Regions from separate parts of the Streptomyces sp. NPDC001902 genome, predicted to be linked through region 1. Evidence: riboswitches for the same ligand, from Rfam matches in the RefSeq annotation. Region 1 holds a riboswitch; each other region holds the start of a gene.
The links. A riboswitch is a leader RNA that binds a small molecule or an ion and turns the genes downstream of it on or off. The one in region 1 is predicted to bind cyclic di-AMP.
Positions count from the first base shown of each region.

Region 2: linked by a shared signal. The riboswitch ahead of ACFYYN_RS06630 (M23 family metallopeptidase) and the one ahead of ACFYYN_RS02015 (M23 family metallopeptidase) in region 1 are both predicted to bind cyclic di-AMP.
Region 3: linked by a shared signal. The riboswitch ahead of ACFYYN_RS14900 (C40 family peptidase) and the one ahead of ACFYYN_RS02015 (M23 family metallopeptidase) in region 1 are both predicted to bind cyclic di-AMP.
Region 4: linked by a shared signal. The riboswitch ahead of ACFYYN_RS27105 (transglycosylase family protein) and the one ahead of ACFYYN_RS02015 (M23 family metallopeptidase) in region 1 are both predicted to bind cyclic di-AMP.

Region 1 covers NZ_JBIATA010000001.1:424,987-432,179, reverse strand. The annotation lists gene ACFYYN_RS02040 (hypothetical protein) at 1-65, shown strand, start outside; gene ACFYYN_RS02035 (hypothetical protein) at 82-312, shown strand; gene ACFYYN_RS02030 (PfkB family carbohydrate kinase) at 338-1,207, opposite strand; gene ACFYYN_RS02025 (DUF6227 family protein) at 1,369-2,133, shown strand; gene ACFYYN_RS02020 (hypothetical protein) at 2,245-2,526, shown strand; gene ACFYYN_RS02015 (M23 family metallopeptidase) at 2,650-3,606, opposite strand; cyclic di-AMP (ydaO/yuaA leader) riboswitch at 3,930-4,069, opposite strand; gene ACFYYN_RS02010 (extracellular solute-binding protein) at 4,287-5,687, opposite strand; gene ACFYYN_RS02005 (caspase, EACC1-associated type) at 5,684-7,193, opposite strand, start outside.
Region 2 covers NZ_JBIATA010000003.1:72,805-79,997, reverse strand. The annotation lists gene ACFYYN_RS06645 (bifunctional acetate--CoA ligase family protein/GNAT family N-acetyltransferase) at 1-2,350, opposite strand, end outside; gene ACFYYN_RS06640 (HPr family phosphocarrier protein) at 2,471-2,752, shown strand; gene ACFYYN_RS06635 (GntR family transcriptional regulator) at 2,968-3,660, opposite strand; gene ACFYYN_RS06630 (M23 family metallopeptidase) at 3,881-4,645, opposite strand; cyclic di-AMP (ydaO/yuaA leader) riboswitch at 4,661-4,817, opposite strand; gene ACFYYN_RS06625 (class I SAM-dependent methyltransferase) at 5,096-5,941, shown strand; gene ACFYYN_RS06620 (M16 family metallopeptidase) at 6,012-7,193, opposite strand, start outside.
Region 3 covers NZ_JBIATA010000007.1:178,745-185,937, reverse strand. The annotation lists gene ACFYYN_RS14930 (Rne/Rng family ribonuclease) at 1-599, shown strand, start outside; gene rplU (50S ribosomal protein L21) at 832-1,152, shown strand; gene rpmA (50S ribosomal protein L27) at 1,167-1,421, shown strand; gene obgE (GTPase ObgE) at 1,537-2,976, shown strand; gene ACFYYN_RS14910 (CDP-alcohol phosphatidyltransferase family protein) at 3,070-4,143, opposite strand; gene galE (UDP-glucose 4-epimerase GalE) at 4,409-5,392, shown strand; gene ACFYYN_RS14900 (C40 family peptidase) at 5,483-5,956, opposite strand; cyclic di-AMP (ydaO/yuaA leader) riboswitch at 5,960-6,113, opposite strand; gene ACFYYN_RS14895 (hypothetical protein) at 6,462-6,767, opposite strand; gene ACFYYN_RS14890 (ATP-dependent Clp protease proteolytic subunit) at 6,774-7,193, opposite strand, start outside.
Region 4 covers NZ_JBIATA010000018.1:142,038-149,230, reverse strand. The annotation lists gene ACFYYN_RS27130 (cytochrome b/b6 domain-containing protein) at 1-640, shown strand, start outside; gene ACFYYN_RS27125 (phospholipase) at 905-1,354, shown strand; gene ACFYYN_RS27120 (peptidylprolyl isomerase) at 1,416-1,913, opposite strand; gene ACFYYN_RS27115 (GNAT family N-acetyltransferase) at 2,007-2,639, shown strand; gene ACFYYN_RS27110 (aldo/keto reductase) at 2,707-3,714, opposite strand; cyclic di-AMP (ydaO/yuaA leader) riboswitch at 4,349-4,540, shown strand; gene ACFYYN_RS27105 (transglycosylase family protein) at 4,543-5,694, shown strand; gene ACFYYN_RS27100 (SAM-dependent methyltransferase) at 5,900-6,715, shown strand; gene ACFYYN_RS27095 (putative bifunctional diguanylate cyclase/phosphodiesterase) at 6,712-7,193, shown strand, end outside.

The sequences.
Region 1 (7,193 bases):
CATGCGCAGACTTCTTCGCTAGCGGAGAGAAGCGCGGAACCCAGTGCCACAACATCGTCAAATGAGCGAGGCGGAACCCCGATGACCGATAAGTCGCCGAACGTACGAACAAGCCGGCTGCTGCGTTGGCTGCTGATGGCCGGGCTCAGCTACATGTTCGCGATGTTCATGGTCCTCGGCGGCTTGTCACTGCTGCCGAAACGCACCCAGATGACCGTGTCCGAGTCGGCGGTCGGCTGGCTCGTGCTCGGTGTCAGCGGGGTCCTGTTCGCCCTGATCGCCAACAAAACGAAGGACCGCGGGCGGTCCTGAACGACGGTCCCGGGAACGGACGGGCTCACGCCCGCATCCACGCACGCGTGCCGAACGAGGCGCAGGAGCGGGAGGCGATGTCGGCCGCGAAGGCGAGGGCGGTGTCGAAGGCGGGTGGGGTGAGGCGGGGGGTGATGTGGGCGGCGAGGTGGTGAGCGAGGGCGCCGTGGAGGACGTCGCCGGCGCCGAGGGTGTCGACGACGGGGGTGACGGCGGGGACGGGGATCTGCCCCTCGGGCCGGAGGATGGGGGACGGGCCCTGGGTGACGGCGGTCCAGCGGACGCCGGCGTCGTGGAGGTAGGCGAGGACCTCGGCCGGGGTCGAGGTGCCCGGGGGGTGGAAGTCGGCGGAGCAGACGGCGACGTCGACGTAGGGCAGCAGGGTGGGCGTGGCGGGGCGCCAGCTGCCCGCGTCCAGGAGGGTGGGGACCCCGGCGGCGCGGGCGAGGCGGGCGGCGGGCACGGCGAGGGCGGGGTGGTGGGCGTCGACGAGCACGACGTCGGCGTCGCCGACGAGGACGGAGAGGTCTCCGGGCGGGGACACGGAGGTCCCTGAGGCCACGTTGGTGGAGGCGACGGCGCGGTCGCCGGTGGCGGCGGTGACCAGGATGGTGGAGACCGCGGGGGGTTCGGGGGAGTCCGCGGTGAGATTGATGACGTCGACGCCGAGGGCCGCGAGGTCGGCGTCGATGGCGCCGGCGAGGGCGTGGCCGCCGAAGGCGGTGAGCAGGACGGCCTCGCCGCCGAGGTGGGCGAAGGTGGCGGCGGCGTTGGTCGCGGGGCCGCCGGCGGCGACGGTCTGGGTGCGGGCGGTGAGTTTCTCGTTCGGGGCCGGGACGTGGTCGACGAGGGTGATGACATCGAGGGTGCAGAGGCCTACGAAGAGTGCGCGCATGGGCGCATAGTGGCAGCAGGGAGCGTGCGTTTCGCGTCTTACGCGCCTCCTAAGGGTGGGGGTGCACCATTTTTCCGGGAGACCCGACGCGCAGAGCGTCGATGCCACTACGCTGAGTGCTCGCAATGGTGCGCGGGGAATGCCGTGAGCAGGAGGACCGCATGGGGAACGCGCGACCAGGTGGGGCGGGTCCGGCGGACGTCGAGGTGGTGCTGGCCAGGGCGCAGAACGCCTTCGACGTCGACGACCGCGTGCTGGGGCGGCTGGCCACCGCGCTGATGGGCTGCACGGAGCTGGCGTCCATCCGCCAGCGCAAGGGCCCGCCGCGCAGGCTGAGCCGCAGGACCTTGCGGCACACGTTCCTGCTGGCCGACGGCAGTACGCAGCTGCTGTGGGAGATCGAGCACAACACCGGCCCGGGCGACGACGAACCGCTGTACGAGGTGTACTCCGACCCGGACGAGCTGGCCGCCGCCCAGCACGCGATCGACGCCCGCTTCGGCGAGCCCTCTCCGGAGGAGCTGGAGGCGGAGGCCGCGGACTGGCTGGCGCGGCTGCCGCAGATGGCGATGGACCTGACGCCCGGGCCCCGGCAGTACACGGCGGACCACTCCGCGGAGCACGCGTGGCGGGTGCTCCGGCGGGCCGAGAACACGGACGTACCGGGCGAGGAGCTGCGCAGCCGGCTGGGTTCGGCGGTGGGCCACGACATCGCGTACGTCACCGGGCGGCACACGCGGATCGGCACCGGCCGGGTCGCCGGCTGGACGCTGTACGAGCACGCCTTCCTGCTCGAGACCGGCGAGGAGATCAGCCTCTGGGAGGTCGAGCACACGATGACCCCCGACGGACGTCCGGTGTGCGAGGTGTACTCCGACGAGACGGCGGCGTGCGACTCGGCGGACGTCCGGCTGGAGGCTCTCTAGCCTCGCCGGCCTCGTCGCCGGACCCCGGGCGGGACCCCGGCCGGATTGCGGCCGGGGTGCAGCCGGAGGAAATTGGGGCGTAGGCGTGTCGGTGGGAAGCGGGAGGTCCCCATGCCGGTCCTGGCGGAGGTCGAGTTCCCCGGTGTGACGGCCCTGCAGTACGAGGAGGCGAACCACCGCGCGGGGTTCGGGCCCGAGCATCCTCCCGCGGGGCTGCTCTCGCATGCCGCCGTGATCACCAACGAGGGTCTGCGGCTGGTGAACGTCTGGCAGTCCGCGCAGGCGCTCGAGGCCTTCATGGAGATCATGTTGCCCGCCGCCAAGGAGTCCGGTTTCCCCGAACCGAGCGGACCGCCGAGGATCGCGGAGCTCTACAACTTCGTCGTCCCGTAAGCGTTCGCAGACGTCCCGTGGGCATCCCGTATGGGCGTCTCGTGGGCGTCCCGCGAAACGGACCGGCGGCCCTGGGTGACGGGGGGTGTCACCAGGACCGCCGGAGTCCGTGGGGCCGGTCGCTCAGACGGACAGGCCCTTACTGCGCAGCCAGCCCATCGGGCCGATCGGGTCGCCGCCACCGGGGCGCACCTCGAGGTGCAGGTGCGGGCCCGTGACGTTGCCCGTCGCGCCGACACGGCCGATGGTGTCACCCGTGTTGACCTTGCCGGAGGTGACGATCATCGAGGAGAGGTGGCAGTACCAGAGCTCGGTGCCGTCGTCGAGGGTCAGGATGATCCGGTAGCCGTACGAACCCGCCCACCCGGCCTCGGTGATGGTGCCGCTGTGGATGGCCTTGACCGGGGTGCCGGTGGGGGCGGCGAAGTCCTGGCCGGTGTGGGTGTTGGCCCACAGCGAGCTGGACTCGCCGAAGCCGGCGGTCAGCGTGTACGAGGTGACCGGCTTGACGAAGCTCTTGGCGAGCTCGGCCAGGCGGGCGGCCTCGAGCTTCTTCGCGGCCTCCGCCACGGCCTTCTTCTTGGCGGCGGCCTCAGCGCGGACCCGCTCCGCCGCCGCGGACTTGGCGGCCTTGGCCGCCGCCTCCTGCTGTGCGGCGTTCCTGGCGGACCGGTCGGCGGCGTTCCGCTGCTGCTGGGCCTGGTCGAGGATGCGGTTGCGCAGGGCCTCACCCGCGTCGGGGCTGAGTGCCTCGGCGACCTGCTTGGCCTCGGGCGCGCTGTCGTCGCCGACGAGCGCTCCGATGCCGGGCAGGTGGGACACCTCGGGCAAGGAGACGGGGAGCGGGTTCTTGCCCTCGGCGGTGGCGACCCCTCCGACGCCCAGCACGGCCACGGCCGCGACCCCGAAGACGGCCGAACCGCGGCCCATGGAGCGCTGCTTGGCGACGCGGTGCCGGGCGCGACGGGGGCCGGCGGACTCCTCGGTGGGGTTCCACGGCTCGGCCTGCGGGCCCTCGTAGGGCGCGCTCTCGAAGGTGTCGGGGTCCTCGAGGTCCCCCGTACCGTCGAAGGCCTCGATGTGCTCGGGGAGGGGCTGGGCGGGTGCGGGGGCAGCGGCCTCGGGCGCCTCATAGCCCGCGGCCTCGTAGCCCGCGGACGTGGTGTCGTGGGAGGTCGTCGCCTCGGCGGCTGCCGCGTCGAACCAGCCGGCGGCCATGTTCCACTGGCCGGTGTCCCAGCCGTCGATCGCGTTCTTCGTCGGCGGTGCCTGCTCGGCTGCCGGGGGATTCCAGCCGGCGGCGATGTTCCACTCGGCGGTGTCCCACTCGGAGTACGCGGTTGCGGACCCCTGTTGCTGCCCGGGTATCAGGGCAGGCTCGTTCGACGCCACGCGGGCGCGCTCCTTTCCTTCCTTCTCGCCTACCGGGTTAGCTGACGGGTTCGGAGCAGGAAGGTCTCCTACGAGGACCGCGGAGGGCCCCCGATTCACCCCAGGAAGTGGTTCCCCGGTTCCCGCGGACGGGATTCGGCAAGCGCACGGCGCCGCCCTGTCGGCGGCGGGATGACCGCGCTGCGTTATCGAACGTTAATAGAGGCGCCCGCCAATTCCAAGCCACTCAAGCGAGTTCATGACGGGAATCTATGGGGATGGACAGGACATACGTGGACATTGGGCCGTGACTGCCGTGACCTACGGGAAATGTGAGTGTGCATCAGTCGTTATGCGGAAGGGAGTGCCGCGCTCACGAGGAGTGATGGTCACCCCGGACCCCGGCCGCCGAGCGCGCGCCCCAGACGGCCGCCCAGACGCTCCGCCGTGGCGTCGGCGCTGCGGTGCGTCGCGAGCATTCCGTGCACTTCACGCTGCAGGACCCGGGTGAACGTGACGTAGTGCGCGGTCGCCGGACGGGCCCTGGCGGCCTGCAGCGCGCACCACAGCACGGTCGTGTAACCGGGGGTCGCGACGGACGGCGAGGGCGAGGGCTCCGAGCCGTGCCCCGCGGGACGGTCGTGGAACCATGCACGGGGGTCGTGAGGATCGTCACAGTTGACATCCCCGGCTCCGTATGCAGACCGCCGCGCGGGGGCGAAACCCGCCCCGAGCAGGGCATGTTGGGCGCCGCGTCCGGTCAGGAAGCGGATCAGGTCCGCGGCGTCGTCCGGGCGGTCGCTGGTCGCCGCCACCCCCAGGCTCTGACCGCCGAGGGCGGCGACGCCGGGGAGCCGGGCCACACCGAAGCGGACACCGGGGGCGAGGGTGGCGTCGAGCCGGTTGTAGGCGTAGGGCCAGTTGCGCATCAGCACGCTCTGACCCTCGGTGAACTGGGCGAGCGTGACGGACTCGTCGGCCTCCAGGGACTCCGGGTTGAGGTTGTTGGCGGCACCCAGCCGGCCGAGCTCATCCAGGCCCTCGCGCAGCCCGTCCTCGGTGCCGATGTAGCGGCCGTCGCCGTCGACGAGTGCGACGCCCGCGGTCCAGAAGGCTTCCAGGGTGTTGACGGTCAGCCCCTCGTACGCGCGCAGCTGGGTGGTGTAGGCGGGGTGGCCGAGCGGGCGGACGTCGGCGAGCAGGTCGCTGATCTTGGCGTAGCCGCGCAGGTCGGCGGGGCGGCGACCGGCCTTGGCGAGGTCGTCGGTGCGGTAGTAGAGCAGGCCGACGTCGGTGTTGAAGGGCACCGTGTACGTGCGGCCCTTCCAGCGGCCCGCGTCCGCGGCCTGGGGCAGGAAGTCCCCGTCGACGAGGGCGGGGTCGAGCGGGCGCAGCAGCCCGCTGTCGGCGAACTCGGGGATCCAGCTGATGTCGAGGTTGACCACGTCGTACGCGGCGGTGCCGGACTGGAAGGCGCCGATCAGCTCGCTGCGCTGCTCGTCGGAGGCGGAGGGGAGCTCGACGAGCCGGGCGGGCCGGTCCGGGTTGCGCCGGTTCCACGCGTCGATCAGCGCACGGCGGACCCCGGGCTGCCCGCCGGCGGTGAGGTCGGCGTCGCTGGCGACGATCAGCGGCCGGGAGCGGTCGGGTGCCGGGCCCGGCGCCGCGGCGGGGCCGCTGCAGGCCGCGACGGCCAGCAGGAGCAGGACGCCCAGGGTGCGGCGCCGGCGGCGGACGGAGCGCGGGGGCGGGAGGGTGCCGCCCGTGCTCCTGGGGCCCGGGGCTGTCATGACCCTCCCGAGGTGAGGCGGGTGATCGTCTCCGCGACCCGGTCCGGAAGGTCCTGCGTGGCCGCCAGGCAGGCGCCGCCGCCCTCCGTCACCGCCTTGTTGAAGCGCAGCGAGCAGCCGTAGCTCTCCAGGGAGACCACCAGTACGGGGACGTCCACGTCCGGCGGCTCCGCTCGGGCACTGTCCTCGTCGTCGGTGATGAGGACGATCAGGGCGCCGGGGGAGTCGGCGAGCGCGCGGGACCACCGGCGCAGGGCGGCGGCCACGGGCGCGTCCCGCTCGACCGGTGCCAGCGCGCGGATCGCGGCGTCCCGCGAGGCCGCGTCGTTCGGCCCCGGCGCCAGCAGGGTGCGGCCGGGCACCGCGGCGATGCCGTACCGGTAGCCGGACGCGCGGGCCAGGACGGAGCGCACGACGGAGACGTTCGCCCCGGAGTAGGAAGAGCTGGAGACGTCGACGGCGAAGAGGACGTCGCGCCGGGTGCCGGTGGCCTCGCCGTGGTCCCGCAGGGCGGCCTCGATGGCCCTCCTGGTGGGCGGTGCGCCGCCCGTCGGCGGATCGGCGACGAAGATCGCGCTGTCCAGCGGGGTGTCGCCGGCCGCGGCCGTCCCGGTGACGTCCGTGCGGAAGCCCTGTGCGGCCAGGGCCCGTTGTCCCGGACCGGAGCGCAGCCAGGCGGCGAGCCGGTGCACCGCCTCGGCACGTACGGCGCGGTCGGCCCGGCCGGTCTCCCAGGTCACCGGCACGAGGGTGAGGTCCAGGGGTGGCACGTCGGCGGGGTAGTAGGCGGTGTAGGGGTCGGACTGGTTGCCCAGGCACGGGGGACGGGACTCCAGGGCCGGGGTGACGAGGCCGGCGAGGGTGGACTCGGCGATGACAAGGGCCTGTTGGGTGCCTCGCCGTTCGACCAGCCAGGTGCGGGCGGAACAGGCCAGGGCCCGGTCGTCCGCAGGGGGCACGGCGTCGGTGGTGACCCGGGTGCCCGGCGTCAGGTGCAGCAGCTGGTCCAGGGCGGCGTCCGAGGAGTGCGGTTCGGCGCTGCGGACGACCACGTCCTGCGCGTGGGCGGCGTCGACCAGTTGCTGCGCGGTGCTGCCGGTGCGCCCGACGCCCTCCAGGGAGGTGGTCGCGGCGAGGACGGCCGGGGAGTGCGCGAGGGTGACCGGCCGGCCGAGGGCGACGACGCTCTCCGGACGCCGGGTCTCGGCCAGCACCTGGGTGGGGGCGGTGCCGGCCGCCGGTATCCACACGTCCGGGTGCGGCCCGACGTCCCGCAGCGGCAGCGCGCAGTCCCCGCCGTCCTCGCAGGCGCGTTCCGGTTCGGCCCAGGCGGCGGAGGCGCGGAAGGCGGCGAGGGTGCGGTCGGTGGGGGCCGCGTACACGGTGGTGTTGATCTGGCCGCAGCCCTCGGGCCGGCCGCCGAGGGCTGCGGTGGTGCCGGCGGCGTCGCTGTCCTGGAAGGCGTCGAGCACGGAGGTGAGCGCTGCGCGGGTCTCCGGCGAGGTG
Region 2 (7,193 bases), on a different contig from region 1:
GTACGACCGTGTCGACGCCGCGCGGTGCCATGGCCTGCACGACCAGGTGCAGCTCCTCGGGCTTGCCCAGCCGGGCGGTCAGCTCCTCGAAGGCGCGGCTGAGGTCGTCGGGGCCGGCGATGTCCAGGCGTACGCCGCCGAGGTCGGCGCGGTGCCGCAGGTGGGGCGCGGTGGTCTTGAGGGCGACCGGGTAGCCGAGCCGCCGGGCCGCCTCCAGGGCCGCGTCGATCCCGGGGGCGGGCAGCGTGGGCCGGACCGTGATGCCGTAGCGGGCCAGCAGGGCGGCGGCCGCGGAGTCGTCGAGGGGGACGCCGTGGGCATCCCCGGCGGGCTCCGCCGCCTCGTCGAGCAGCCGGGTGACGTCCTGGCAGGCGCCCGCCTCGTCGACGTCCTCGAACTCCGGCACCCTGCCGGGAACCTGGGCGTCCCTGCGCCACTGAGCGTACGCGGCGGCCCTGGCCAGTGCCTTCACGGCGCGCTCGGCGGCGCCGTACGCGGGGATGCGGACGGCGGCGAGGCGGGTGGCCATGGCCTCCAGGGCGGTGTGGACGATCACGACGGGCTTGCCGGTGCCGGCCTCGTCCGCGGCGGCGTGGAGGGCTTCGGCCAGCGCGGCGTCGTCGCTGCTCGCGGGGGCCTCGCCGAGGTCGGAGCCCACGCGCGGGATGGCGGTGACCACGACGGCGTCGTGGGCGGGGTCGGCGAGGGCGGCGGAGAGGGCGGCCCGGAAGTCCTCGGGGCCGGCGGCCGTGGTGAGGTCGAGCGGGAGGCCCGGTTCCAGCCCGGCGGTGAGGCAGGCGTCGTAGGTGAGCAGGCCGAGCGACTCCGAGTTGCCGAGGACCGCGACGCGGGGGCCAGCGGGCAGCGGGCGGCAGGACAGCAGCAGTCCGGTGTCGAGGAGCTCGGTGACGGTGTCGGTGCGGATGACGCCGGCCTGCCGCAGCAGGGCGGAGACCGTGCTGTCAGCGATGCGGGCGGGGGGCACCGCGTGTCCGGGCGGGGCGGCCGCCGAGTGCCGGGCGCCCTTGACGACGACGACCGGCTTGACGGCGGCGGTGCGCCGGGCGAGGCGGTAGAACTTGCGCGGGTTGCCGAGGGTTTCGAGGTAGAGCAGGGCGACGTCGGTGGCCGGGTCGTCGTACCAGAACTGCAGGATGTCGTTGCCCGAGACGTCCGCCCGGTTGCCGGCGGAGACGAAGGACGACAGTCCGGCGCCGCGCCGGCGCAGCCCGGACAGCAGGGCGATGCCGATGGCGCCGGACTGGGTGAACAGGCCGAGCCGTCCGGCGTCCGGGGTCTGCGGCGACAGCGAGGCGTTGAGCCGGACGTCCTCGGCGGAGTTGAGGATGCCGAACGCGTTGGGGCCGATGACGCGCATCCCGTACGAGTGGGCCTGCCGCACCAGTGCGCGCTGCCTGCGGCGGCCGTCGGCGCCGGACTCGGCGTAGCCGGAGGAGATCACCAGCAGGCCCAGGACGCCGTGCCGGCCGCATGCGTCGACGGCCTCGGCGACGTCGTCGGCGGGCACGGCGATCACGGCGAGGTCCACGGTGTCGGGGATCTCGGCGACGGAGCGGTGGGCGGGGACGCCCTCGGGGTCGAGGATGCGCAGGTCCTCGGGGAAGGAGCGGTTCACGGCGTGGACGCGGCCGGTGTAGCCGCCCGCGACGATGTTCCGGAGCACTCCGCGGCCGACGCCGCCCGGCCGGCGGCCGGTGCCGATGACGGCCACGGAGGCGGGGGCGAGCAGTCGCTGGACGGAGCGGGCCTCGGCGCGCTGCTCGCGGGCGCGCATGACGGCGAGGGACTGCTCGGTGGGCTCCAGGTCGCATTCGAGCCGGACGACGCCGTCGGTGAAGCTGCGCTGCTGGGTGTAGCCCGCGTCGGTGAAGACCTTGATCATCTTGCGGTTGGAGGGCAGCACCTCGGCGATGAAGCGACGGATGCCGCGCTCGCGGGCCACCGCCGCGATGTGCTCCATCAGGGCGGAGGCCACCCCGCGGCCCTGGTGCGCGTCCTGGACCAGGAAGGCGACCTCGGCCTCGCCGTCGTCGGTGCGGTCGTAGCGGACGGTCGCGATGAACTCGCCGCCGACCAGGGCCGCCAGGCCGACGCGGTCACGGTAGTCGTGGTGGGTGAAGCGGTGCACGTCCCGGTCGGAGAGCCGGGGGTAGGGCGCGAAGAAGCGGTAGTACTTGGACTCGTCGGAGACCTTCTCGTAGAAGCTGACCAGCCGTCCCGCGTCGTCCGGCGCGATGGGCCGGACGTGGGCGATCCCGCCGTCGCGCAGGACCACGTCCGCCTCCCAGTGGACCGGGTAGTCGCGCTCTGCGGCGGACGGCGTCGTCATGGCCCAAGCGTACGGGCACCTGCCGGTCGCGGGACCGGTGCGACGATGTGGGGACGGACCGGTGTCCGAGGCATGGCAGACTGGTCTAGACCTCCCAGGAACGACCCGAAGGGCAACACCATGGCTGAGCGCCGCGTCACCATCGGCTGGGCCGAGGGCCTGCACGCACGTCCCGCTTCGATCTTCGTCCGCGCCGCCACCGCCGTGGGCGCCCCCGTCACCATCGCGAAGGCGGACGGGGCCCCGGTCAACGCCGCCTCGATGCTCGCCGTGCTGAGCCTGGGCGTGGCCGGCGGCGAGGAGGTCGTGCTGGCCTCCGACGCGGAGGGGGTGGACGCCGCTCTGGACAGCCTTGCCAAGCTCGTCTCCGAAGGCCTGGACGAACTCCCCGAGACCGTCTGACAGCGCGCGGAGCCGCGGTGCGGCAAAAGGGGCGGGCCTGCGCGTGAAATCCGGCCGGATTTCGCGGACCCGCCCCTTCGTCATTGCGAGGTCATTTTCGGGCAGCGCGCAGCACAATAGGGCACGGAAATACCCCGCGCACAATTCCCCAAGTTGTATACGGCACTTCTGTTAAACCCGGCCGCGCGAAGTGTGTACGGCGTGTTTCCGATTCCTCACCGCGCCGCGGCGCCGCGCCCCGTGCTCTCCGGACGGCGCAGCCGGTGCACCGCCGTCGCCCGCTCCACATGGGCCGCCATCAGCCGCCGGGCCCGCTCCGCGTCACCGCGTGCCACCGCGTCCACGACCGCCCCGTGCTCCTCCCAGGACTCCACGGCCCGCCCAGGGGTGTCCACCGCGTACACCCAGGCGATCTTGTGCCGCAGCTGGGTCAGCAGCGCCACCAGGGTCGGGCTGCCGGAAGCCTGGGCCAGCGTCTCGTGGAACCAGCCGTCCAGCGCGGGCAGGTCGGACAACTGGCGCCGGAGGGAACGTTCCTGGCCCAGCCGGACGAGCCCGCGCAGCACCTTCACATGGGCCTCGGTGCGCCGCTGCGCCGCCCGCGCGGCGCCCAGCGGCTCCAGCAGGGCACGGATGTCCAGCAGGTCGGCGGCCTCCTGCTCGGTCGGCTCGGCCACGGACGCCCCGGCGTGCCGGCGGGTCCGCACGAAGCCCTCGGACTCCAGGGTGCGCAGCGCCTCGCGCACCGGGACCCGGGACACCCCGTAGCGCTTGGCCAACTGCTCCTCGGTCAGCCGGCTCCCCGGCGCGAAGAACCCGCTGATGATGTCGTCACGGATCGCGGTGCACACCGCCCGGGCCGAAATCGGGCGGCCCGCGCCGCCGACCCCCTTCACGTACGACCCCACATCGCAGGTTCCTTTCGGTGCGCGCCGACGGCCGTCCTTTAATCCCCGTGTAACGGAGGAGCCGGCGTTTCTGCCGCGACTCTATTCCAGCACGCCGCCGATTCCGACGGCTGCCCTGAATTCATGGAGCATTTTTGGACACCCCGCGGCCGGGAAGCGCCGGCATGCCGAAGGCCCCGGCGGGGGAACCGGGGCCTTCGTGTGGGGGGAGGGGAATGGCTCAGATGCGGACGCCCTTGGAACGCAGGTACGCCAGCGGGTCCACGTCGGCGCCGTAGGACGGTGCCGTACGGGCCTCGAAGTGCAGGTGCGGCCCCGTCACGTTGCCGGTGGCGCCCGACAGGCCGATCTGCTGCCCCGCGGAGACGGTCTGGCCCACGGACACGCCCAGCGAGGACAGGTGGGCGTACTGGGTGTACATGCCGTCCGCGTGGCGGATCACGACGTTGTTGCCGTAGGAGCCGCCCCAGCCCGCCTCGACGACGGTGCCCGCGCCGGCGGCGTGCACCGGGGTGCCGACGGAGGCCTGGAAGTCCACGCCGGTGTGGTAGCCGGAGGACCACAGGCTGCTGGTCGCGTGGTAGGGCGTGCCGATGGAGCCGGCGACCGGCAGCATCCAGCCGCCGAGCGTGCCGCGGCCCTTCGCGGCGCTCCGGGAGGCGTGCGCGGTGCCGCTCTCCCGGGCCGCCTTGGCCTTGGCCGCCTTGGCGGCGGCCTCCTTGGCGGCACGCTCACGAGCGGCGCGCTTGGCGCGCGCGACCAGGGCGTCGTGGCGCTTCTGCGCGACGACCGCGGCCCGGTGCTGGGCCGAGGCCTGGTCGGCGAGGTGCGCGGCGAGGTCCCCGGCGACCGCGGCGCAGCGGGCGAAGGCGGAACCCTCGGCCCTGGCGTCGGCAGCCGCGGCGGGCACGACGAACGCGCCGGTGGTGACGGTGGTCAGCGCGGCGGCGCCGGCCAGGGTGGAACGTATGGAGAACGACGCCATGGGCAGGCGGGGATCCTTTCCTTCCTTCTCGCCTACCGGGTTAGCTGACGGGTTCGGAGCAGGAAGGTCTCCTACGGGCGGCGGCAGGCCGCCCGATTCACCCCAGGGACATCTCAGGTGGGTCCCCGGCTCCCCAGGCTCACGCCTGACGGGGACTCGGCGATCGTTGCTCCGGTGCCGCGGGAGGCGGCTGCTTCCGCCGGGCAACCCGAGGACGTTAACCAGGCGTTGCTCCCGGTTCCAAAAAAATCCGGCAATATGTGCGGGATGCCACACCGGCCGCCAACCGGTCGCAACCGTCCGCAATACCGCGATGCCGCAGCTCCCCGGCGGTGCGCACCCCTCCCGGAAGCCCCCGCACGGCCGTGGCGCGGGCCGCGGTGACCGGCGTCACCGTCCGGCCCGGCCGAACGGGACCCGGTGGCGGCACCGCGTACGTAGGGTCACGGGGTGACCACGACACCAGGGGCGGCCACCGACGCCGCCCGCGCCGCCGAGGACTTCCTGCGCGCCTTCCACGACCGGATGCCCGGCCGTCAGTCGAAGGGGACCGAGGCCGCCCCCACCCGCGACGGGCGGACGAGTTACGCGGTGCTCGCCGAGCGTGTCGCCGGCGCCCGGCGGGTCCTGGACCTCGGCTGCGCGGACGGTGCCCTGCTGGAACTGCTCGCCGGGCGCGGGGTCGCGGTTCCCGCCGGCGTCGACCTGTCGGAGGGCGAGCTGGCCCTCGCCCGCCGGCGGCCCGCGCTGGCCGGCGCCGACCTGCGGCAGGGGCGTGCGCAGGAGCTGCCCTTCGCCGACGGCTCCTTCGACGCCGTGGTCTCCCACATGGCGCTCATGCTGATGCCGGACGCCGACCGGGTCGTGGCCGAGGCCGCCCGGGTGCTCGCACCGGGCGGTACGTTCGCCGTCGCCGTCGGCGGCGGGCCCGTCCCCGGCGAGGCCGTGGAGCTCTTCCTGACGCTGGCCGTGCCGTACTTCAAGGCGGCGCAGCGGCGTCTTCCGCGGCTGGGCGACCGCAGGACACGGAGCCGGGAGGGGCTCGACGGGCTCCTCGCACCCCTCGGCTTCGCACCGCTGTCCTGGGAGACGGTCGTCATCGGCATGGACGGGACGCCCCACGAGGTCTGGTCCGCCCTCACCGGGACGTTCTACGACATGGAGGTCCTGGACGAGGAGCCGACCGAGGAGCTGCGCGCCGTGTTCCTGGACCGGGCCGCCGGCCTGAGCGGAGCCGGCGGACGCGTTCCGTGCGGCATGCGGATCAACGTGGCGGCGGCCCGGCTGGGCCGCTGAACGGGTAGCCCCGCGCACCGCGGCCCCGGGTGCCGCAAGGGCATCCGGGGCCGCGGTGCGGAGCTACCGGTCAGCCGCCCGTGACGACCTCGACCGGGCCGATGCCCAGCTCGCGGATCGGGTCCGCGATGACGGAGGCGTCGCCGACGAGGACGACCACGAGCCGGTCCAGGGGGAAGGCGTTGACGGCCGCGGCCGTCGCCTCCACCGTGCCGGTGACGGCCAGCCGCTCGTAGAGCCGGGCCTGGAAGTCGTCCGGCAGGGACTGCTCGACCTGGTCGGCGAAGGTCCCGGCCACCGCCGAGGCGGTCTCGTAGCGCAGCGGCGCGACGCCCACCAGGTTCTGCACGGCGGCGTCGCGCTCCTCGTCGGTGAGCCCCTCCGCCGCCAGGGTGCGCAGCACCTGCCAGGTGTCGGCCAGCGCGGGCGCGGTGACGTCGGTCGCCACGGACCCGCTGATGCCGAGCAGGGAGACGCCGGTGCCCTCGGGCGTGGACAGCAGCACCTGACCGAAGGCCCGCACGCCGTAGGTGTAACCCTTCTCCTCGCGCAGGACGCGGTCCAGGCGCGAGGTCAGCGTGCCGCCGAGGCAGTACGTGCCGAGCACCTGGGCGGCCCACACGGGATCGTGGCGGTCCGCGCCGGCGCGGCCGATGAGCACCTGGGTCTGGACGGACCCGGGCCGGTCGACGATCACGACGCGCGCGGTGTCGTCCGCGGTGATCGCGGGCAGCGGGCGGCGCTCGGCGGGCTTGCCGCTCCACTCCCCCAGCGTGCTCTCGAGCAGCGCCTCCAGGTCGATCCCGGTGAAGTCGCCGACCACGACGGCCGTCGAGGTGGACGGCCGTACGTGCGTGTCGTAGAAGGCACGGACGGCGGAGGCGTCGATGCGCGCGACCGTCTCCTCGGTGCCCTGGCGCGGCCGGGAGCAGCGCAGGTCGGCGGCGAACAGCTCCTTGGACAGCGCCATGGCGGCGCGCCGCGCGGGGTTGGCCAGCTCGTGCGGGATCTCGTCGAGGCGGTTGCGCACCAGCCGCTCGACCTCGCCGTCCGGGAACGCCGGGGCGCGCAGCGCGTCGGCGAGCAGGCCGAGGGCCTTGTCGAGACGGGAGGCGGGGACCTCCAGGGAGACCCGCACGCCGGGGTGGTCGGCGTGCGCGTCGAGGGTGGCCCCGCAGCGCTCCAGCTCGGCGGCGAACTCCTCGGCGGTGTGCTTGTCGGTGCCCTCGGACAGGGCCCGGGCCATGATCGT
Region 3 (7,193 bases), on a different contig from region 1:
CCCCGGTCACCGAGCCCCAGGCGGCGGAGGCCGCGACGGCCACCGCCCCCGAGGCGCCCGCCGTCGTGGGCACCGCCGAGGCGGCGCAGGAGCCCGCCGCACCGGTCCGCGGCCGGCGCCGGGCGACCCGCAAGGCCACCGCGCCGAGCGCCCCCGCCGGTGAGGCCGCCACCGTGGTCGTCCCCGCGGCGGAGCCGGCCGTTCCGGCCCCGGCCCCGGCCCCCGAGCCGGAGCCGGTGGCGGAGGTCCAGGCGCCCGCTGCGCCGGTGCGCCGTCGCGCCACGCGCAGGGTGTCCGCCCCCGCGGGCGCGCCGTCTGCCGGCGAGGAGGCCGCGGTCGTGGTCGTCCCCGGCACCGAGGCGCAGCCGGAGGAGACCCCGGCGGCAGAGGCCGGGACGGAGGCCGCCGAGGCCGGGCAGGCGGAGCCGAAGAAGCGGGCCGCGCGCAAGACGGCCGCGAAGAAGGCACCGGCGAAGAAGGCCGCCGCGAAGAAGACGGTCGCCAAGAAGACCGCCACCAAGAAGACGGTGGCCAAGAAGACGACGGCGAAGAAGGCCGCCGCCAAGGCCACGGCCGAGGCGCCCACCGAGGCGTCCTGACCCCGCGTCACCGTCCGCGGGCCGTTCCCCACCGGGGGACGGCCCGCGGCGCGTACGGGGTCGCGCAGGCCCCGGTTTGACCCCATCGGGGACGCCCCGTAACCTTGACCTTCGGCGTTTTGACGCCCATTCCTGAGCATCTTCCTACCGGCCACGGCCGGCAGAGGCCCCCCAGCACCGCAGGGACGGCTGGCGTCAGGAGTGACGATCCGAGCGAGAGAGTGAGTTCCGCGTGTACGCAATCGTGCGCAGCGGTGGCCGCCAGCACAAGGTGGCCGTCGGCGACATCGTCGAGGTTGACAAGATTTCCACTGGCAAGGTTGGCGACGCGGTCGAGCTCTCGACGCTCCTCGTCGTCGACGGCGACGCCGTCACCAGCGACCCGTGGGTGCTGGCCGGGATCAAGGTCCAGGCCGAGATCGTGGACCACCACAAGGGCCAGAAGATCGACATCCTGCGGTACAAGAACAAGACCGGCTACCGCCGTCGTCAGGGTCACCGTCAGCAGTACACGGCCCTGAAGATCACCGGCATCCCCGCCGCTGCGAAGTAAGGGACTGAGGAGAGATGGCACACAAGAAGGGCGCATCGTCCACCCGGAACGGTCGCGACTCCAACGCCCAGCGGCTCGGCGTCAAGCGCTTCGGCGGCCAGGTCGTGAACGCCGGTGAGATCATCGTCCGCCAGCGCGGCACCCACTTCCACCCCGGCTCGGGCGTCGGCCGTGGCAAGGACGACACGCTGTTCGCCCTCGCCGCCGGTGCGGTCGAGTTCGGCACCAGCCGTGGTCGCAAGGTCGTGAACATCGTCCCGGTCGCCTGATCGGCCGCGATACGACTTCACCGAGGGCGGACCCTGTTTCCCGGACCGGGAAGCAGGTCCGCCCTCGGCGCGTTAACCCACAGACATTCCCGTACGCATCTGGAGGAACATCCGCATGACCACCTTCGTGGACCGCGTCGAGCTGCACGTCGCCGCGGGTAACGGGGGCCATGGCTGCGCCTCCGTGCACCGGGAGAAGTTCAAGCCGCTGGGCGGCCCGGACGGCGGCAACGGCGGCCGTGGCGGCGATGTGACGCTGGTCGTCGACCAGTCGGTCACCACGCTCATCGAGTACCACCACCACCCGCACCGCAAGGCCACCAACGGCAAGCCCGGCGAGGGCGGCAACCGTTCCGGCAAGGAGGGCACGGACCTGGTCCTGCCCGTCCCGGACGGCACCGTCGTCATGGACGGGCACGGCAACGTGCTCGCGGACCTCGTCGGCCACGGCACCACCTTCATCGCCGGCCAGGGCGGCCGCGGCGGCCTCGGCAACGCGGCGCTGGCCTCGGCGCGCCGCAAGGCGCCGGGGTTCGCGCTGCTGGGCGAGCCCGGTCAGAGCCGGGACCTCGTCCTGGAGCTGAAGACGGTCGCCGACGTGGCGCTGGTCGGTTACCCGAGCGCGGGCAAGTCCTCGCTCATCTCCGTGCTCTCGGCGGCCAAGCCGAAGATCGCGGACTACCCCTTCACCACGCTCGTCCCCAACCTGGGCGTGGTCACGGCCGGTTCGACCGTCTTCACCGTCGCCGACGTCCCCGGGCTCATCCCGGGCGCCAGCGAGGGACGCGGCCTGGGCCTGGAGTTCCTGCGGCACGTCGAGCGCTGCAGCGTCCTGGTGCACGTCCTGGACACCGCCACCCTGGAGTCCGAGCGCGACCCGCTGAGCGACCTCGACGTGATCGAGGCGGAACTGCGGGCGTACGGCGGTCTCGAGGACCGTCCGCGGATCGTCGTCCTCAACAAGGTCGACATCCCCGACGGCCAGGACCTCGCCGACATGGTCCGCCCCGACCTCGAGGCGCGCGGCTACCGGGTCTTCGAGGTGTCGGCGGTGGCCCACAAGGGCCTCAACGAGCTGTCCTACGCCCTCGCCGGCATCGTGGCCGAGGCGCGCGCCGCCCAGCCGGTCCAGGAGGCCACCCGTATCGTCATCCGGCCCAAGGCCGTGGACGACGCCGGCTTCACCGTCACCGCCGAGGACGGCTTCTACCGCGTCCGCGGTGAGAAGCCCGAACGCTGGGTGCGCCAGACCGACTTCGCCAACGATGAGGCCGTCGGCTACCTCGCCGACCGGCTCGCCCGCCTCGGTGTCGAGGAGCAGCTGGTCAAGGCCGGCGCCCGTGAGGGCGACGAGGTCGTCATCGGTGCCGAGGACGACGCCGTGGTCTTCGACTGGGAGCCGTCCGTCGCGGCCGGCGCGGAGATGCTCGGACGCCGCGGCGAGGACCACCGCTTCGACGAGCCCCGGCCGGCCGCGCAGCGCCGCAAGGACCGGGACGCCGAACGGGACGACGTCCAGAAGGAGTTCGAGGGTTTCGACCCGTTCGACTCCTGAGCCGCGACCGCGAAGGACAAGGGCCGGCCCCCTCACCGAGGGGGCCGGCCCTTGTCCTTGCACGGCCGGCCGGGGGACCGGCCGGCGAGCGGTTCAGCTCATGGACGTCTGCAGAGGCGTCGCGCTGTCGCTCTCGTGGTACGAGCGGGCCTCCTCGTCGAGGTCGGCCATCACGCGCTCGAAGTCGCGCGTGGAGAGCAGCAGCTTGTAGATGATGGCGAACTCGAAGATCAGCAGCAGCGCGGCCGCGGCGATCGTGGTCCCGATGATGGCACCGGTCAGCGGCGCGATGATGAAGACCGCCATCTGGAACTCGATGCCGCTGATCAGGTGCGGCCGGACCCGGTGCCGGATCAGGAAGTCGCGGAAGGCCGCGTAGGGGCCGAAACGGTCCTTGAACGTCACCTGAAGGTCGATGACCCGTCCGGGCGCGGCGTCCGAAGCCTGGTCGGCCGGGGTGGCGGCGTCCGCCGCGACCGTGGCGGCCGGCCGGGCGGCGTCAGGACCGGTCCACTGCGCGGGGACGGTCCGCACGGACGCGTCCGCCTCCGTCTCGGCCTCGTTCCTGGCCTCCGCCTCGGCCTGCGTCTCGTCCTCCGAGCGCTCGCGCAGCAGGTCCTCCATGAAGGCGTGCGGCTTGGCGGAGTCGAGCTCCTGCAGGCGCTTCTGGATCTTCTTGCGCATGCCGTGCCGCACCTTGAAGATCTGCAGCGCGTCGAGGTACCGCAGCGCGTCGAGGAAGATCACCGCGAGGGCGAGCCACATGTAGACGGGGTTGTCCGTGCGGTAGAACTGGCCGCCCATGAGGGCCGCGGCGCAGCACACCACGCGGATGCGGTCGAAGATGTAATCGAGCCAGCCGCCGAACTCGGAGCCCTTGCCGGTGAGCCGGGCCAGCTTCCCGTCCATGCAGTCCAGGATGAAGCTGAAGTGGTACAGCACGGCGCCGATGATCAGGTACTTCCAGTCGGCGAGCGCGAAGCAGGCCGCGGCTCCCAGGCCGAGGAAGAGGGCGCCCCAGGTGATCTGGTTGGGGGTGAGTCGGGTCCACCTGGCCGTCCAGCGCACCAACGGGGTCGCCACGGGGTCGACCAGGAAAACGGTCCACCAGGCGTCCCGCTTCTTCTCGGTGAGGCGCCGTACTTCCGCGAGCGGCGGTATTTCCATGGACCAGAACCCTTTCGAGGCGAATCAGGCACCGAACCGGGGCAGCGGATCGGTTGAGGCTGGGACGCGTCCGCGATGCTGCGCGGGCCGTCGGGCGAGCGGTGTCCCGCGGTGGGGCCTGCTCCAACCGTTCCTACGACGCGGGGCGACGGCAAACGGTTGTGTGGATGAATGGATAGTAAACAAAAAGTCGGCGGAGTGTACCGCGGGGCCCGTCCCGCAGGGGGTTCGGGGCCGCCGTGGGAGAGCCGTTAGGATGCGTCGGATGACGTGGTTGATTACTGGCGGTGCCGGATACATAGGGTCGCATGTGGTGAAGGCCATGGTCGACGGCGGCGAGCAGGTCGTCGTCGTGGACGACCTGAGCACCGGCGACCCGCAGCGGCTGCCCGCCGGGGTGCACCTGGAGAAGGGCTCCGTGCTGGACGCGGAGCTGCTGGACCGGGTGCTGCGCGATCACTCGGTGCGCGGGATCGTGCACATCGCGGCGAAGAAGCAGGTCGGAGAGTCGGTGGAGCGTCCGCTCCACTACTACCGGGAGAACGTCCAGGGCCTGCAGACCGTCCTGGAGGCCGCGGTGCGCGCCGGGGTGACCAGCTTCCTGTTCTCGTCCTCCGCCGCGGTCTACGGGATGCCCGACGTCGACCTGGTGACCGAGGAGACCCCGTGCGCGCCCATGAGCCCGTACGGGGAGACCAAGCTCGTCGGCGAGTGGATGGTCCGGGCGACGGGTGCCGCCCACGGCATCGCCACCGCCTGCCTGCGCTACTTCAACGTGGCCGGCGCGGCCACGCCCGAGCTGGGTGACGCGGGGATCTTCAACCTCGTGCCGATGGTCTTCGAACGGCTCTCCCAGGGGAAGCCCCCGCTGATCTTCGGCGACGACTACGAGACCCCCGACGGCACCTGCGTACGCGACTTCATCCACGTCGAGGACATCGCCTCCGCCCACGTCGCCGCCGCGCGCCGGCTGGCGGAGGACCCGACCGCCGCCCTGGTGTTGAACATCGGCCGCGGCGAGGGCGTCTCGGTCGCCGAGATGGTGGGCATCATCGGCTCGGTCACCGGCCGCACCGACGCGACGGCGCAGGTCATCGAGCGCCGCCCCGGCGACCCCGCCCGGGTCGTCGCCTCCGCCTCGCGGATCGAGGAGGAGCTGGGCTGGACGGCCCGCCACGAGGTGCGCGAGATGGTCGCCTCCGCCTGGGCCGGCTGGTGCCTGCGCCACCCGGAGCAGGCCCGGCACTGAGTTCCGTCCCCAAGACCGCGGGAGGGGGGGGGGGGGGGGGGGGGGGGGGGGGGGGGGGGGCGCCCCCCCCCCCCCCCCCCGCGACCGGGGTCACTTCACCCGTCCGTACCAGACGCTGCGGCTCCAGATCTTCTCCAGCCGCACCCGCCCGCCGGGTTTGGGGGAGTGCCAGATCTTCCCGTGCCCGGCGTACATCCCCACGTGGTACACGTTGCTCCCGTAGTGGAAGAAGACCAGGTCACCACGGGTCCGTGAGGACTTCCGGATGTGCCGGACGCTGTTGTACTGGGCGCCCGCGGTACGGGGGAGCTTCTTGCCCGCCTTCTTGAAGGAGTAGAAGGTGAGCCCGGAGCAGTCGAACCTGCCGGGGCCGGCGGCCCCGTACTGGTACGGCGCGCCCCTCTTGGATGCCGCGATCTTCAGCGCCTTGGCGGAGACCGCCGCCGCGTCTGCCTGCTGGGCGAGCTCCGGCAGTACGGCGGGACCGGCCACGGCGGCCGCCGTGAGGGCGGAGACCGCTCCGAGCCGGCACAGGACCCCGGACATGGCTGTTGGCGCACTCATGCGCAACCCTTCGTCGTCCGCCTGCGAAGGATGACCTGTCGGGTTCGGGCAGGCGAAGATGCCCGGCCGCGGCTGCGGCTTCACCCCAAGGGTCCGGCGACCGGACCCGTAGTGCTCGGGTCCTCCGCTCCTGCCGATGAGTCGTCGTCGACCTGGCATCCGCGCGGCGGCAGGATTCGGCGTCCGCGCGGACCGCCCCGCCGGGATGACGGGGGCTTGTCGTCGAAGGGATGATCACCCACCGAAGCGGCCGATTCCCAGCACAACCGGTCGAATGTGAGTCTGTTCACGACTCACCTATTCGGGTGGACTCCGCGACACGGGACCCGGACTGACGACTCGAAAGGAGTCGAACACCAGGGACGGAGCGTCAGATTCCGGATGTGTGCGGCCATATCGCGCAACTCGGGGCCACTCGGCCGTCCACGGCAGATACAACGATCGGGCGAGTCCATTCGGTTCGAGTTCGCGCCGCCCGAACGGACCAGTGTGTCGTGACGCTCCGTCAGCACGGCCGTGATGGCGGCAAGGTGACCTGACCGGTGCGCCGTTCGCCGTCCAGCACCCGCAGCGCCCGTTCCATCGTCGCCGTGTGCACCTCGCCCTCCCCGCGCATGTGCATCAGCGTCAGCGCGTCCCGCAGCTCAGCCGCCCTCCCCACCAGGGCCTGCGCGGCGCGCAGCGCCCCGTAGGTGTCCCGGGAGCGGGACGGGTTGATCCGGCCCAGCAGGTCCACGACCTGCAGGTAGGTGTCGATCAGCTCGCCCTCGGCCCGCGTCAGTGCGGGGAGCGGGGGCAGTTCGGGTACCACGGCCCGTCACCGCAGGGCGCGCGGGGCGCGGCCGGCGCCGTCCTTGCGGCTCAGCGTCAGCCGGTCCACCAGGCCGTAGGCGAGGGCCGACGGTGCGTCAAAAATGGTGTCCCGTTCGATGTCGGCCCCGATCCGCTCCGGTGCCTGACCGGTGTGGCGTACCAGCAGTTCCTCCAACTGCTCCCGACGGCGGAGCAGTTCCCGGGCCTGGATCTCCAGGTCCGCGGTGGTGCCCTGGATCACCTCCGCGAACGAGGGCTGGTGGATCAGCACCCGCGCGCCGGGGGTCATCAGCCGCTTGCCGGGCGCTCCGGCGGCGAGCAGGACGGCCGCCGCCGAGGCCGCCTGGCCGACGCACACCGTCGACACGTCGCAGCTGACGAACTGCATGGTGTCGTAGATCGCGGTCATCGCGGTGAAGGACCC
Region 4 (7,193 bases), on a different contig from region 1:
CCGTGGCGAGCGCTGGGTGCACCGCAGCACGGCCGCCCTGATGCTGGTCTGCCTCTTCACGGCGGCGGCCCTCTACCTGCCCCCGCTCGCCGAACTTGTCGGCCGCAGGCGGCTGGTGGTCACCGTGCACGAATGGTCCGGCATCGCCCTGCCGCTGCCCGCCCTCGCGGGCCTCGCCTCCCGCGCCTTCCGGCGCGACCTGCGGCTGCTCAACCGGTTCGCCCCCTACGACCGGGGCTGGCTGCGGGACGTGCTGCGCCGCGTCCCCCACGACCGTCGTGCGGCGGGGAAGTTCAACGCCGGGCAGAAGCTGTACGCGTCCTTCGCCGCGGGCGCGGTGCTCGTCATGCTCGGCACCGGGCTGCTGATGATGTTCCCGCACCTGAGCGGCTTGGTGTGGCGTACCGGCGCGACCTTCGTCCACGACTGGCTGGCCCTGGCGGTGGCCGTGGTGGTCGCGGGACACCTGTGGATGGCGGCCGACGACCCGCAGGCGCGGCTGGGGATGCGCACCGGGTTCGTCACGCCGGAATGGGCGCGCCGCCACCATCCGCGGTGGGAGCGTACGGAGTCCGAGGAGCCTGGGGAGCACGGCGGGTCCGGGGAGCCCGGGGACCGGCCGCGCACCCCCGCGGCCTGACGCCCCGTAGGGGCGGACGTGCGGCCCGCGGGTCCAGCGGGTCAGTGAACCAGACAACGGTGTCAGCTTCTTGACGTGCCGTCGACGCCCGCCGTCGGCGGCACGTCGTCATGTTCATGTAATTTTTGCCGTCCGGCATCTACTCGCATAGACCCCTGGGGCCCCATCCTGGCTTCGCACACCAGTACCACCTGTTCGGTTCCGCATCCGGTTGCACCGCCATGCCCGCGCGTCACACCGCGCCCGTCAGTGACTGGAGTCCCCATGCGCCGAATCACGACCGGCTTCGCCGCCACCGCGGTCGCCGCCGTCGCCACCGTCGTCTTCACCGTCCCCGCCCAGGCCGCCCCCGCCGACAAGGCCCAGGTGCTCGCCGGTTGGACCCAGACCAGCGCCTCGAGCTACAACGCCTGGTGGTCCGCCCGCGGCAACCAGGGCGCCTGGGCCGCCTACGGCTTCGACTGGTCCACCGACTACTGCAGCAGCTCCCCGGACAACCCCTTCGGCTTCCCGTTCCAGAACTCCTGCGCCCGGCACGACTTCGGCTACCGCAACTACAAGGCGATGGGCTCCTTCTCCGCCAACAAGAGCCGCCTCGACAGCGCCTTCTACGAGGACCTCAAGCGCATCTGCGCCGGCTACAGCGGCGCCACCGCGACCGCCTGCAACAGCACCGCCTGGACCTACTACCAGGCGGTCAAGGCCTTCGGCTGACCCGTACGCCGAGCGGCCCGGCACCGGTCGTTCCGGTGCCGGGCCGCTTCGCGGAGCCGGGTCAGGCGACCGTACCGGACTTGGCGATCTCGACGCGGGCGCTGGTCGCGCCGGTGCGCGAGCCGAGCGACTCGATCTTCTTGACGACGTCCATGCCGTCGACGACCTCGCCGAAGACCACGTGCTTGCCGTCGAGCCAGTCGGTGACGATCGTGGTGATGAAGAACTGCGAGCCGTTGGTGTTCGGGCCCGCGTTGGCCATGGAGAGCTGGCCGGGCTTGGTGTGCTTGAGCTGGAAGTTCTCGTCGGCGAACTTCTCACCGTAGATGCTCTTGCCACCGGTGCCGTTGCCGGCGGTGAAGTCGCCTCCCTGGAGCATGAAGTCGGGGATCACGCGGTGGAAGTGCGAACCCTCGAAGCCGAAGCCGTGCTCGCCGGTGGCGAGCTCACGGAAGTTCCGCGCGGTCTTGGGGACCACGTCGTCGAACAGGGTGAACACGATCCGTCCGGCGGGCTCGCCGTCGATCGTGATGTCGAAGAACACGTCGTTGCTGTTCATGCCCCCATTTTCGCATCCATCACGCCCGGCCTCCGACGCGCCCCGCGGAAACGCGCTTGACGGGTGACCCGGCCGGACACCAGCATCCGGGGCATGCCCGAACCCGTGACCCTGGAAGGCAAGCACGTCCGCCTGGAGCCGCTGAGCGCCGCCCACGCGGACGGGCTGCTGCGCGCCGCCGACGAATCCCGCGACACCTACGCCTACACAAAGGTGCCGGCCGACCGCGAGGCGATGGCGCGCTACGTCGAGGAGGCCCTCCAGGACCAGGCGACCGGGGCCGCGCTCCCCTTCGCCGTGCGGGACGTCCAGCGTGACACCCTGATCGGCTCCACGCGGTTCCTCGACCTCGACCACTGGACGGCCACCCCCGCCTGGCCCGCCGGCCGCTCCGTGCCCCGCAGCGGCGCGGTGCCCACCGTCGCCGAGATCGGCAGCACCTGGCTCGGCGCCTCCGCCCAGCGCACCCCCTGCAACACCGAGGCGAAGCTGCTGCTGCTCACCCACGCGTTCGACGTATGGGACGTGTTGCGCGTCACCCTGAAGACGGACGCGCGCAACGCGCGCTCCCGCGCGGCGATCGAGCGCATCGGCGGCCGTTTCGAGGGCATCCGCCGCGCCCACACCCTCGCCGTGGACGGCACCGTCCGCGACAGCGCGTACTACTCCATCGTCGCCGGCGAGTGGCCCGGCGTCCGCGCCGCGCTGGAGGCCCGTCTCGTCTGAGCCGGGCACCGACGCGGAAGGGCGGGCCCCTGCGGGGGCCCGCCCTTCCGTACGTGCGGAGCGGCCGTTACGGGATGCGGACGCCCGCCTCCGCCGAGAGGCGGTCGATCTCGGCGAGCTCGTCCGCGGTGAGCGGGCCCGCGTCGAGGGCGGCGAGGTTCTGGTCGAGCTGGGCGACGCTGCTCGCGCCGATGAGGACGGAGACGACCCGCGGGTCGCGCAGCACCCAGCTCAGGGCCAGCTGCGCCAGGGTCTGACCGCGCTCGCCGGCGAGCTTGTTGAGGGCGTGCAGGAAGGTGAGCTTCAGCTCGGTCAGGGCGTCGCGCTTGAGGAAGTGGCCGAGCGCCATCCGCGAGTCGGCCGGCACGCCCTGGAGGTATCGGTCGGTGAGCTGGCCCTGGGCGAGCGGCGAGTACGCGATGAGCGCGGTGCCGGTGTCGCCGACGGCGTCGAGGACCCCGGCCTCCGGGTCGCGCTGGAGGATGCTGTAGGCGGCCTGGTGGATCAGCAGCGGGGTGCCCAGCTCGCGCAGGATCTCCGTCGCCCGGCGGTGCGCCTCGGCGGGGTAGTTGGAGATGCCGGCGTACAGGGCCTTGCCCTGGCGGACCGCGGAGTCCAGGGCGCCCATGGTCTCCTCCAGGGGCGTGTCCGGGTCGAAGCGGTGCGAGTAGAAGACGTCCACGTGGTCCAGGCCCATGCGGCCCAGCGACTGGTCCAGCGACGAGAGCAGGTACTTGCGGCTGCCCCATTCGCCGTACGGTCCCGGCCACATGTCGTACCCGGCCTTGGTGGCGATGAAGAGCTCGTCGCGGTACGGGCGGAAGTCCTGGGCGAAGAGGGTGCCGAAGTTGGCCTCGGCCGAGCCGGCGGGCGGGCCGTAGTTGTTGGCCAGGTCGATGTGGACCACGCCGCGGTCGACGGCGCGGCGCAGCACCGCGCGCTGGTTCTCCAACGGCGAGGTGTCGCCGAAGTTGTGCCACAGGCCCAGGGACACGACGGGCAGCAGGACCCCGCTGCGCCCGGTCCTGCGGTATTCCATCGAGGCGTAGCGGTCGTCGGCGGCGAGGTAGGGCACGCGAGGTCTCCCGGGCGATGTAAGAAAATGTGCGGGATTGGGAGGCTACCGTCGCCCAATCGGCGCTGTCACGTCCGTTCTCCGGACGGCGGCCGTCGTGCACGTCCCCTTTCTCGCCCCGCCGGAGGGGTGGTTGTGGCGCACGCCACACCGCGGAACGCCTCGGCGCGGCCCGTCCGGGAATCGCGGACCCTCCTCGGCGGTTGCATCCGGGGGGCGTTCCTCCGGGGGGACCTCAGGACGGCGCGGTCCGGGGCGGGTTGGACCGGAACACGTCCTGTCTTATCCGGCATTAAGCCGCCTAACCGGACATATGCGGCCACAGTGCATGCGTAGGGAATCGATGCGTGATGGGTGTCACGCGCCGAACACGCAGCGGAGGCCATGGGCCACGCAGCGTCTAATGTTCCCGCCGAATTTCACCGGGTGATATCGCGCAATTACCGTGGGACAGTTTTCCGCCTACACAGAGCGGACACTTCTCACCTAAAGTCACAGAAGCGGATGATCGACTTGCGGTCCGCCGGGGGGCGTGATTCTGGTCCTTGCTCCGGGACGATTCCGTCGTTTAGCTTCCAGATCTCGCAGGACAAATTCCTGCGAGATTCTTCCGGGTAGAACGCCTAGTCCTGCCGCTGCCCGGACGCCGGATGACAAGACCGCACGGCAGGAGCGGGGGACCCAGGTAGTTTGCCGTTCCCGTTGGTCTCGGGACGGCTAGGGGTGAAGTCGCAGCGACATGCCTTTATTTGGCATGCCCCATTGCGGCCGGGCATCTCCAGCCCGAACCCGACAGCTTACCTCGCAGGCGTCGGAGAGGAATTCGGCATGCCCGGTAAGGGAAAGCACCGTCGTCCGCGGAACACCCGCATTACCCGTATCAGCGCGCTGGCCGGCACCACCGGCGCCGCCGTGGCGCTCCCGATCGTCGGCGCCACCGGTGCCCACGCCGCTCCCGTGAGCGTCTGGGACAAGGTCGCGGCCTGCGAGAGCACCAACAACTGGTCCATCAACACCGGTAACGGCTTCTACGGCGGACTGCAGTTCACCCAGAGCACCTGGGCCGGCTTCGGCGGCACGAAGTACGCCCCGCGCGCCGACCTCGCGACCAAGGCGGAGCAGATCGCCGTCGCGGAGAAGGTCCTCGCGACCCAGGGTCCGCAGGCCTGGCCCGTGTGCGGTCCCAAGGCCGGTCTGACGAAGGCCATGGCCAACCCGTCGGCCACCCCGCAGAGCGTCTCCGGCACCGCCGCGAAGCCGGCTGCCAAGCCCGCCGCCCCCGCCAAGAAGGCCGAGGCGCCGAAGGCCGCCACCGCCAAGCCGAAGAGCGCCGGCGGCTCCTACAAGGTCGCCGGCGGCGACACCCTCTCCAAGATCGCCAACGCCCGGTCGGTCGAGGGCGGCTGGCAGAAGCTGTACGCGAACAACGAGTCGGTCATCGGCGGCGACCCGAACCTGATCTACCCGGGCCAGGTCCTGTCCCTGGGCGAGAAGGCCGCCGCCAAGAGCGCGCCCAAGGCCGCGAAGGCCGCCCCGGCCGCCAAGCCGGCCGCCGCCAAGGCCGCCAGCACCTCCGGCTACACCGCCCCGCTCGACCACGTCACCCTGGGCACCGCCTACCACCAGGCCGGTGCCATGTGGTCCAAGGGCTACCACACCGGTGTCGACTTCATCGCCTCGACCGGCACCAAGGTGAAGTCGATCGCCGGCGGCACCGTGGTCTCCGCGGGCTGGGGCGGTTCGTACGGCAACCAGGTCGTCGTCAAGCACGCCGACGGCCGGTACTCGCAGTACGCCCACCTGTCCGCGCTGTCGGTCTCGGCCGGCCAGTCGGTCTCCGCCGGTCAGCAGCTGGGCCTGTCGGGCGCCACCGGCAACGTGACCGGTCCGCACCTGCACTTCGAGGTGCGCACCACCCCCGACTTCGGCTCCGACATGGACCCGCTGGCGTACCTGCGTGCCCACGGCGTCAACGTCTGATCGGACTGATCGACCGTCATCCGTCGGTAGGCTGTGCCCTGTTCCCCGTTTGTAGGGAACAGGGCACATGCCTTTGGTCTGTGACCGAAAACGGATCGAATATTTCCATTTCTTGTGTCCTCTCGAACGGTCGATCAGTAGCCTCTCTCGCACGTGGTCGTGTCCACGACCACGAATCCTGATCGCCGACGAGCTGGAGCCGTTGATGGAACGCCCTGCCTGGGCCCCCCAGGGGATCGATCTTTCCGTGCCGAGCGTGTCCCGCATCTACGACTACTACCTGGGCGGTTCGCACAACTTCGAGGTCGACCGGGAGGCGGGACGGCGGGCCATCGAGGCCTTCCCGGGGCTGCCGAAGATCATGCAGGCCAACCGGGCGTTCATGCGCAGGGCCGTGCGTTACTCCGTCGACCAGGGCATCACCCAGTTCCTCGACATCGGCTCCGGCATCCCCACCTTCGGGAACGTCCACGAGGTCGCCCAGGCCGCCAGTCCCGGCGCGCACGTCGTCTACGTCGACCACGACCCGGTCGCCGTCGCCCACAGCCGTGCCGTGCTGGAGGGCCACGAGAACGCCGCCATCGTCGCCGCCGACCTGCGCTCGCCCCGCGACATCCTGGACAGCGCGCAGGTGCGCGGGCTCATCGACCTGGAGCGCCCGGTCGCGCTGCTCCTCGTCGCGGTCCTGCACTTCCTCGAGGACGCCGACGAACCGGCCAAGGCCGTGGCCGAACTGCGCGACGCCATCGCCCCCGGCAGCCTGCTGGTCGTCACCCACGCCTCGGTCGAGGGAGGCCCGCGCAGACCCGAGGAGGGGGAGCGGGTCGAGAACGTCTACCGCAGCGCGAGCTCGCCGCTGATCATGCGGTCGCGGGCCGAGGTCGAGCGCTTCTTCGACGGCTTCGACCTCGTCGAACCCGGCCTGGTCTCCGCGCCATTGTGGCGCCCCGACGGCACGGACGACGACGAGCTCGACCCGGTCGTCTTCAGCGGGTTCGCGGGCGTCGGCCGCAAGGCGTGACCGTGAGCAGGGAGCCCGGCCCGGAGCCGGAGCCCGCCGACAGCCTGCGGCGCTTCGCGATCATCTGGAGCCGGGCGATCTACCCGGCCACCGCCACCTCCATGACACGCGGCGAGTTCGAGGAGTACCTGCTCCCGCTCGCCGCGCGTCTCGACGCCACGCTGCGCGCGCAGCCCTTCGACCCCCGCCCGGCCGCGGAGGTCGGCGCCGCGCTCGTGGCCGCGCACTGCACCGACCCCGAGGCGCTGCCCCGCATCCTCGACGTCGTCGACGCCTACCTGCTGCTGTACTGCCCGCCCGGCCCCGCCCTGTTCCCCGAGGACGGCCGCACCCGCTGCAACCGCCTGCAGCACTGGGTGGCCGCCGGGTACGCCCGGGCCCTGCAGGAACGCACGCGGACCGAGCAGGAGGCACTCTCCAAGGCGGCGCTCGCCGCCCGGGCCGCCACCGAGCAGGCCCTGCACGAGAGCGAGGTCCG